One region of the Acidihalobacter sp. genome, then DNA from elsewhere that is predicted to be linked to it. Evidence: predicted binding sites of a transcription regulator. Region 1 holds the regulator's gene; the other holds the start of a gene.

Evidence for each region. Region 1 encodes sigma-54, which starts transcription at its own class of promoters, with help from an activator protein. Its sites were predicted from a motif close to TGGCANGNTNCNTGCTT; they were not measured.
Region 2: P8014_RS11755 (hydrogenase small subunit) is a predicted target of sigma-54. The motif match lies at 1,640-1,656, and genes of this name have one in related genera.

What each region holds. Positions count from the first base shown of each region.
Region 1 covers NZ_JARRQY010000005.1:11,275-15,900, reverse strand. The annotation lists gene hprK (HPr(Ser) kinase/phosphatase) at 1-827, opposite strand, end outside; gene P8014_RS02250 (PTS sugar transporter subunit IIA) at 891-1,391, opposite strand; gene raiA (ribosome-associated translation inhibitor RaiA) at 1,384-1,701, opposite strand; gene P8014_RS02240 (RNA polymerase factor sigma-54) at 1,723-3,180, opposite strand; gene lptB (LPS export ABC transporter ATP-binding protein) at 3,382-4,107, opposite strand; gene lptA (lipopolysaccharide transport periplasmic protein LptA) at 4,104-4,626, opposite strand, start outside.
Region 2 covers NZ_JARRQY010000031.1:54,519-59,144, reverse strand. The annotation lists gene P8014_RS11765 (HupU protein) at 1-51, shown strand, start outside; gene P8014_RS11760 (nickel-dependent hydrogenase large subunit) at 57-1,508, shown strand; gene P8014_RS11755 (hydrogenase small subunit) at 1,756-2,862, shown strand; gene P8014_RS11750 (nickel-dependent hydrogenase large subunit) at 2,859-4,626, shown strand, end outside.

The sequences.
Region 1 (4,626 bases):
TCGCGGCTGGGTGCGACGTTGATGACGGTGACCGGCACGGTGACGCCGAGCAGTTCGCGCTCGGCCAGCACGCCTTGCAGACGCGTGGTTTCCGTCGCGGCGGGTTCGGCGTGGCGCAGGTCGATGATCAGCTGCAGATTCTTCCGGTCCTTGATGGCGTTGTCGCCGTACATGGCGCGAATGTTGAGCACGCCGAGCCCGCGAACCTCCAGCATGTCCTGCAGTACCGCAGGACTGTGGGCCTGCAGCGTGTTGGGCGTGATGCGCGCCAGTTCCGGGGCATCGTCGGCGACCAGCCGGTGTCCGCGCGTGACCAGTTCCAGCGCCAGTTCGCTTTTGCCGACGTTGCTGTCGCCGGCCAGTAACACGCCGATGCCAAGCACTTCCATGAACACGCCGTGCATGGTGATGCGCTCGGCAAGCGCTTCGCTGAGGTAGTAGCGCAGCTGGCTGAGCAATTCCTGTTCGGCCAGTGGCGTGGTGAACAACGGCACGTTGCGCGAGTCGGCCGCGGCGCGCAGGGTCTGGCCGGCGGTCAGACCGTCGGCCAGCAGCACCACGACGGTGGCTTGAAACAGATGTCGGATGGCTTCGGCGCGTTCGGCCGGCGGCAGCTCGGTGAGATATTCCATCTCGGCCGGGCCGATTACCTGAACCGCACTGGTGGTGATGAGGTCGAGATGGCTGACCAGCGTGGCGCCGCCCCAGGGGCAGCGGGCGCTGCTGAGTGCGCGCTGTGCGCCCTTGCGCCCAGCCGTCCATTCGAGCTGCAGCTTGTCGCAAAGAGTCTCGAACAGCATCTGAACAGTCAGCGGAGTGGATTCCATGCTGGCTAGTCTACTGAATTCCGGGGCGCTTTCGGCACTTCTGCGCCCCGGATTCTTGTCCGGTCAGGCGGCGTGCCGCGCACTCCATTCGGTTAGTGCGCGGTAAAGCGTCTCGCTGTCCGTACACTGGCGTAGTTGTGCAACGGTGTCGGCGTCACGAAACAGTCTGGCGAGCTGAGCGAGGATGTCGAGATGCGCGTCAGTGCATTCCTCCGGCACGATCAATGCGAAGAGCAGATCGACGGGGTGTTTGTCGGGCGCGTCGAAATCGATCCCTTCGTGCAGTTTGACGAATGCGCCGACTGCCCGTCCGATGCCTTTCATGCGCCCGTGGGGAATGGCTACGCCCGCACCGAGCCCGGTGCTGCCCAGTCGTTCGCGCGCCAGCAGAGTGTCGAAAACCTCATCGGCCGAAAGGCCGGTTTCCTCACTGCCTAGCAGCTGACCGAGCAATTCCAGAGTACGTTTTTTGCTGGTAACGTCGGCGTTGTCTACGACGCGATCCAGGCTCAGTAGTTCGCCGATCTGCATGGTGTGACCTACAGCGTTGGTGGATTCAGGCAAGACGTTTGTCGGCGTCGGCCTTGTGGTGGTCCTTGATCTTTTCCTTGTGCTTGACGACCTGCCGGTCGAGCTTGTCCACCAGACCGTCGATGGCGGCGTACATGTCCTCGGTTTCCGCTTCCGCATGCAGCTGGTTGCCGCCGAGCAGCAGACTGGCTTCGGCCTTCTGGCGGAGTTTCTCGACGCTGAGCACGACATGTACGTCGATCACATTGTCGAAATGGCGCTCCAGGCGCTGGAATTTCTCTTCGACGTAGGCACGCAGCGGGTCGGTGAGTTCGAGGTGGTGGCCAGTGAGGTTGATCTGCATGGGTGACTCCATTGTTGTCTGTCAGGCCTTCGTCAGGCGTTTGCGTTCGCTGGAAGAGAGAATATTCATGCCCTCGCGGTACTTGGCGACCGTGCGGCGGGCCACCTGAATGCCCTTCTCTCCCAAAAGGGCGGCGATTTTACTGTCTGAAAGGGGTTTGTCGCCAGGTTCCCCTTCGATGAGCTTGCGAATCATCGCGCGGATGGCCACCGCCGAGCACTCGCCGCCGTCGGCGGTGCCGACATGGCTGGAGAAGAAATACTTGAACTCGAAGATGCCGCGCGGGGTGTGCATGTATTTCTGCGTGGTGACGCGGGAGATGGTCGATTCGTGCATTTCGACCTGCTCGGCGATGTCGCGCAGTACCAGCGGTTTCATGGCTTCCTCGCCATATTCGAGAAAGCCGCGCTGTTGTTCGACGATGGCGGAGGCCACGCGCAGCAGCGTTTCGTTACGGCTCTGCAGACTCTTGATGAACCAGCGTGCCTCCTGCAGCTGGTTTTTGATGTAGGTGTTGTCCGTGCTGGTGTCGGCGCGCTTGACCATGGCTGCGTAGGTGGCGTTCACGCGCAGGCGCGGGATGGCTTCGGTGTTGAGTTCGACGCGCCAGCGCTGATCCTGCTTGCGCACGATGACGTCAGGTACGATGTACTCGGGCCGGCGATCGCTGATCTGCGCACCGGGGCGTGGGTTGAGCGTCTGTATCAGTGCAACTGCGCTCTGCAGGCCGGCCTCGTCGAGTTCGAGGCGGCGCATGAGCGTTTTGAAATCGTGGTTGGCGAGCAGATCGAGATGTTCGCCGATGAGCTTGCGGACGGCTTCCAGCCAGGGCGTGTCGGCGGGCAGTTCATAGAGCTGTGCCAGCAGACATTCGGACAGGTTGCGGGCGCCGCAGCCGGGCGGATCGAGGCGCTGGATGAGGTGCCGTACCGCCTCGATATCCTCGATCTCGAGCGGCTCTTCCAGTCCCAGTTCCTGGGTCAGGCTGTTCTGCAGGGTGGGCAGATCTTCCTGCAGGTAGCCGTCTTCGTCGATGGCGTCGATCAGGTTGATGGCGATCTGCCGGTCCTGATCGTTCATCGTGGTGAGGTGGATCTGCCACAGCAGATGGTCGATCAGCGATTCGTCACCCCCGCTTTGGGATTCGTAGGGATCGCGCTCCTCGCCTTCAAGGCGGCCATTGCCGGAGCCTGGTACGTTGGCCGGCTCATAGATGTCCTCCCAGGCGCTGTCGACGGGCAGGTCGTCCGGGATCGTGTCTTCGGCGCTGGTGGTAGAGTCGTCGTTTTCTTGATCTTCGGCCGGGTAGTTCTCGTCGTTTTCCTCGTCGCTGTCCAGCAGCGGATTGGTTTCTAGAATCTCCTGGATGTGGGTCTGCAGCTCTAGGGTGGAATACTGCAGCAGGCGAATCGCCTGCTGCAACTGGGGCGTCATGGCCAGTTGCTGCCCCAGCTTGAGTTGAATCGAAGGCTTGATCATCGGGTTTCCGTCATTGCGGCGTTTCGCCGCTCGCTCCAGCAGGCCGGTGCCTCCTGTCTGGTTTTTGCTGTGTCATGTCCAGGATTATATCGAATCCATCTCGGATGCAAGATGTGCTCTCGATCCGCATGGTGCGCTCTGCTGGCGTACGAGGCCGGAGGCGCCGTCCGCCGAGGTGCGCGAGGCAGCGCTGGTGCGGCATCACAGTTTGAAGTCTTCACCGAGGTAGACCTCGCGGGCCTTGCGATTGTGCAGGATGTCCTCGGGGCCGCCTTCGGCGAGCACGCGCCCTTCGCTCAGAATGTAGGCCCGTTGGCAGATACCCAGGGTTTCGCGCACGTTGTGATCGGTGATCAGCACGCCGATGTTGCGCTCGCTCAGATGGCGCACGATGCGCTGGATGTCGAGTACGGAAATCGGATCGACGCCGGCGAAAGGTTCGTCGAGCAGGATGAAGGCGGGGTCGGCGGCCAGGGCACGGGCGATTTCGACGCGCCGGCGTTCACCGCCCGAGAGGCTGTAGCCGCGGCTGTCGTGGATATGCCCGATCTGGAGTTCCTCGAGCAGGGCGTCGAGCGCTTCCTCGCGGCCCTTGGCATCGAGTTCCTTGCGCAGTTCCAGTACGGCGCGGATGTTGTCCTCGACGCTCAGACGGCGGAACACGGAGGCTTCCTGCGGCAGGTAGCCGATGCCCATGCGCGCGCGCGCGTGCATGGGGAAACGCGTGATCTCCTGTTCGTTGAGCTGGATGTTGCCTCCATCGGCCTGGATCAGGCCGACCATGATGTAGAAGCAGGTGGTCTTGCCGGCGCCGTTAGGGCCGAGTAGGCCGACCACTTCGCCGCTAGCGACTTCCAGCGAGACGCTGGCCAGTACGTCGCGGCCGCGGTAGCGCTTGGCGAGTTCGGTGCCGCGCAGCACGCTCATTGTTTTGGCGTCTCCGCGGTCTTGCCCGTGGCGGGTGTGTAGGTGGCCTCGATGCGTTGTCCCGGCGCGCCGGCGTCGACCAGGTCGCGCCGGATGTCGTAGACGATGCGACTGGCGCGGAAGGCGTTGCCGCGCTGCTGTAGCTGGGCGTCGCCGGTGAGCACGATGCTCTGTTCGGCGGGGTTGTAGACCATGTTCTTTGCCTGGCCGGTGATGCGCTTGCCTTCGGCGGTGGTGTCTTCGAAGGTCGCCGGCGTGCCGATCATGGTCAGTTTCTGGATCGGTCCGCTGTTGGGGGCGAGGATGTCCAGCTTGTCGCCCTTGATCATGAGTTTGTCCTGGGTGACCACCACGTTGCCGCTGTAGTTTCCGGTGCCTTTCTGCTGGTTGAAGCGGAAATGGTCGGCGCTGATGTGTACCGGAGCCTCGGGCGCTGCCGGAGTTTGCGCAGCGGCGGGCAGGGGCGCCAGGCAGAACAGGGCGGTGGTCAGGAGCAGGCGTGGGCTAATGAGATCGTTT
Region 2 (4,626 bases), on a different contig from region 1:
CGCGCCGATCACATCGTCGCCCGCCCGAGCCGCAAGACCAGGCGGAGCTGAGCGGCATGTCGCGACTGGTCATGGGGCCCTTCAACCGGGTCGAGGGCGATCTCGAAGTACAGATCGAAACCGCCGACGGGCGCGTTTCCAGCGCCTGGGTCAACTCGCCGCTGTACCGCGGCTTCGAACAGATCCTACTCGGCAAGGCCCCGGAAGACGCGCTGGTCTACGCCCCGCGGGTATGCGGCGTCTGCTCGATTTCACAGTCGGTGGCCGCCGCACACGCGCTGGCCGATGCCTACGGCGCCGAGACGCCGCCCAACGGCGTGCATGCCATCAACCTGATCCACGCCAACGAGAATCTGGTCGACCACCTGACCCATTTCTACCTGTTCTTCATGCCCGACTTCGCGCGCGAAGAGTATGCCGCGCGCCCCTGGCACGAAACGGTCGCACAGCGCTTTCGCGCGGTGCACGGCAGCGCCGCCGCCGAATTCCTGCAGGCACGGGCCGAGTTCATGCACCTGATGGGACTTCTCGCCGGCAAATGGCCGCACAGCCTCGCCATCCAGCCCGGCGGCTGCACCCGCGCCGTCACGCCACGCGAGCGCCTGCATCTAGGCAACATCGTCGGCAGCTTCCGCCGCTTCCTGGAGAAGCGCGTATTCGGCTCGCCGCTGGAGGAAATCGCAGCCCTGGACGACATCGCCGCGCTACGCCGCTGGCAGGAAACGCATGCCCCGTCCCGCAGCGACTTCGCCTGTTTTCTCGAACTCGCCGACGACACCGGGCTGGCCTCGCTGGGCCGCGCAGCCGATCGCTTCATGAGCTACGGCAGCTATCGCGGCCCGGAAGGGGCGACGCATTTCGCACGCGGCGTGTGGCACGACGGCCGGCACAGCAGGCTCGACATCGACGGCATCACCGAGGACGTCAGCCACAGCTGGATGGCCGGCGAAACCGAACCGCCTGCTCGCGGCCTGACCCAACCGGACCCGGAGCGCCAAGATGCCTACAGCTGGTGCAAGGCACCCCGCCTGCACGGCGGGACGGTCGAGGTCGGCGCCCTGGCGCGCCAGGTTGTGGACGGCCAGCCGCTGATTCGCGAACTGGTGACCGAATCCGGCGGCAACGTACGCAACCGGGTCATCGCCCGCCTGCTCGAAACCGCTCGCGTCACGCTGGCCATGGTGGCGTGGATCGACGCTCTGCGCCCGGGCGAGCCCTTCCATGTCCCCACCCGGTCGTTGGCGGAGTGTGCGGGCGTCGGCTTGACGGAGGCCGCGCGCGGCAGCCTCGGACACTGGCTGACGATCGAGGACGGCCGCATTCGCAACTACCAGATCATTTCACCGACCACCTGGAATTTCTCCCCGCGTGACGCGAACGGCAGGCCCGGCGCGCTCGAACAGGCACTGGAAAACACCCCCATAGACGATGACGGCGCGAACCAACCCATCGCCGTGCAGCACATCGTGCGCTCATTCGACCCCTGCATGGTCTGCACCGTACACTGAACGGTCGCGGCACAAAACGAAAAGTTACTTTCCAAATTCGCATCAAAATAGGAAATCAATCTTCCATATTGATCAATAGCCAGTTACCGGTATCTAGCCTATCCGCTTGATGTCAAAACGATTACTGATCCTGGCCTGATTTCTGCTCTTGCCCTCCCCCAAGGACGTCGGCCCCGGGCCGCGCCTGTACCAACAAGCCACATACGCCCACGCCCATCTGCCATGGGCGGCGCCGAGGGAGGAGTGCATGGCAATCGAAACCTTTTACGACGTGATGCGTCGCCAGGGCATCAGCCGCCGCAGTTTCCTGAAGTTCTGCAGCCTGACCGCCACCTCGCTGGGGCTCAGCCCCGCCTTCGTGCCCAAGATCGCCTGGGCCATGGAAAACAAGCCACGCACGCCCGTACTCTGGCTGCACGGCCTGGAATGCACCTGCTGCTCCGAGTCGTTCATCCGTTCGGGGCACCCGCTGGCCAAGGACGTCATCCTGTCGATGATCTCGCTGGACTACGACGACACGCTGATGGCCGCCGCCGGTCACCAGGCCGAAGCCTGCCTGCAGGAGACCATCGACAAGTACAAGGGCAACTACATCCTCGCGGTGGAAGGCAACCCGCCGCTCAACGAGGACGGCATGTACTGCATCATCGGCGGACAGCCTTTCGTCGACAAGTTGCGCTACGCCGCCCAGCACGCCAAGCACATCATCGCCTGGGGCGCCTGCGCCTCCTGGGGCTGCGTGCAGGCCGCGCGTCCCAATCCGACCCGAGCCACTCCCGTGCACAAGGTGATCACCGACAAGCCGGTGATCAAGGTGCCGGGCTGCCCGCCCATCGCCGAGGTCATGACCGGCGTCATCACCTACATGCTCACCTTCGGCCACCCGCCCGAACTCGACCGCCAGGGCCGGCCGAAGATGTTCTACGGCCAGCGCATCCACGACAAATGCTACCGCCGCCCGCACTTCGACGCCGGCGAATTCGTCGAATCCTGGGACGACCAGGCCGCGCGCGAGGGCTACTGCCTCTACAAGATGGGCTGCAAGGGCCCGACCACGTACAACGCCTGCTCCACCGTACGCTGGAACGGCGACACCTCCTTCCCCATCCAGTCCGGCCACGGCTGCATCGGCTGCTCCGAAGACGGTTTCTGGGACAAGGGTTCGTTCTACGACCGCCTGACCAACGTCAACGGCTTCGGCATCGAGGCCAACGCCGATCAGATCGGCGGCGTGGCCGCGGGCACCGTCGGCGCGGCTGCAGCAGCGCACGCCGCGGTCACCGCCGTAGTCCGCGCGCGCCGCAATTCCGCCGCGAAGAAGCAGGAAGAACAGCACGGAGATAAGAGCGAATGAGCGTCACCAAGACTCCCAACGGCTACACCCTGAACGACGGCGGGCGCCGCGTCGTCGTCGACCCGGTCACCCGCATCGAAGGACACATGCGCTGCGAGGTGAACGTCGACAACGACAACGTCATCCGCAACGCCGTTTCCACCGGCACCATGTGGCGCGGCCTCGAGGTCATCCTGCGCGGCCGCGACCCGCGCGACGCCTGGGCCTTCACCGAGAGGATATGCGGCGTGTGCACCGGCACGCACGCGCTCACCTCGGTGCGTGCGGTGGAGGACGCACTCAAGATCAAGATTCCCGAGAACGCCAACTCCATCCGCAACATCATGCAGCTGATGCTGCAGGTGCATGACCATCTGGTGCACTTCTACCACCTGCATGCGCTGGACTGGGTGGACGTGATCAGCGCGCTCAAGGCCGATCCCAAGGCGACTTCTGCGCTGGCGCAGAGTCTGTCGCCCTGGCCCAACTCCTCGCCGGGCTATTTCCGCGACGTGCAGAACCGTCTCAAGCGTTTCGTGGAAAGCGGCCAGCTCGGGCTGTTCAACAAGGGCTACTGGGGCAGCCCCGCCTACAAGCTGCCGCCCGAAGGCAACCTGATGGCGGTGACGCATTACCTGGAAGCGCTCGACTTCCAGCGCGAAATCGTCAAGATCCACACCGTTTACGGCGGCAAGAACCCGCATCCGAACTGGCTGGTCGGCGGTGTGCCCTGCGCCATCAACATGGACCAAACCATGGCCGCCGGCGCGCCGGTCAACATGGTGCGCCTGAACCAGGTCTCCGACATCATCAACCGCAGCATCGACTTCATCGATCAGGTCTACCTGCCCGACATCCGCGCCGTGGCCCTGTACTACAAGGACTGGCTGTACGGCGGCGGCCTCTCGGGCCAGAGCGTGCTCGCCTACGGCGACATTCCGGACAACGCCAACGACTATTCGCCGGACAACCTGATGATGCCCCACGGCGCGATCATCAACGGCGACCTCAAGCGCGTTTACGACGTCGACCTGCGCGACCCGAACCAGATCCAGGAATTCGTCGATCACTCCTGGTACAAGTATCCGCAGCCCAACGAGGGCCTGCATCCCTGGGACGGCATCACCGACCCCGACTACGTGCTCGGCCCCAACACCAAAGGCACACGCACCAACATCCAGCAGATCGACGAAGGTGCCAAGTACTCCTGGATCAAAGCGCCGCGCTGGAAGGGCCATGCCATGGAAGTCGGCCCTCTGGCGCGCCACGTGATCGGCTACGCCAAGAACATGCCCGAATTCAAGGAACCGGTGGACAAGTTCCTCAGCGACACCGGGCTGCCCTTCCAGGCGCTGTTCTCCACCCTCGGGCGCACGGCAGCGCGCGCCATCGAAGCCTCCTGGGCGGCGCAGAAGATGCGCTACTTCCAGGACAAGCTGGTAGCCAACCTCAAGGCCGGCGACTCCGCCACCGCCAACGTCGAGTACTGGGATCCGTCCAGCTGGCCCAAGGAAGCCAAGGGCGTCGGCTTCTCCGAAGCGCCGCGCGGCGCGCTGGGCCACTGGATCAAGATCCGCGACACCAAGATCGACAGCTACCAGGCGGTCGTGCCGACGACCTGGAACGGCTCTCCACGGGACGTCCAGGGCAACATCGGCGCCTTCGAGGCATCGCTCATGAACACGCCGATGGCCAACCCCGAGCAGCCGGTCGAAATCCTGCGCACGCTGCACAGCTTCGACCCCTGTCTGGCCTGCTCGACCCACGTAATGTCGCCCGAAGGCG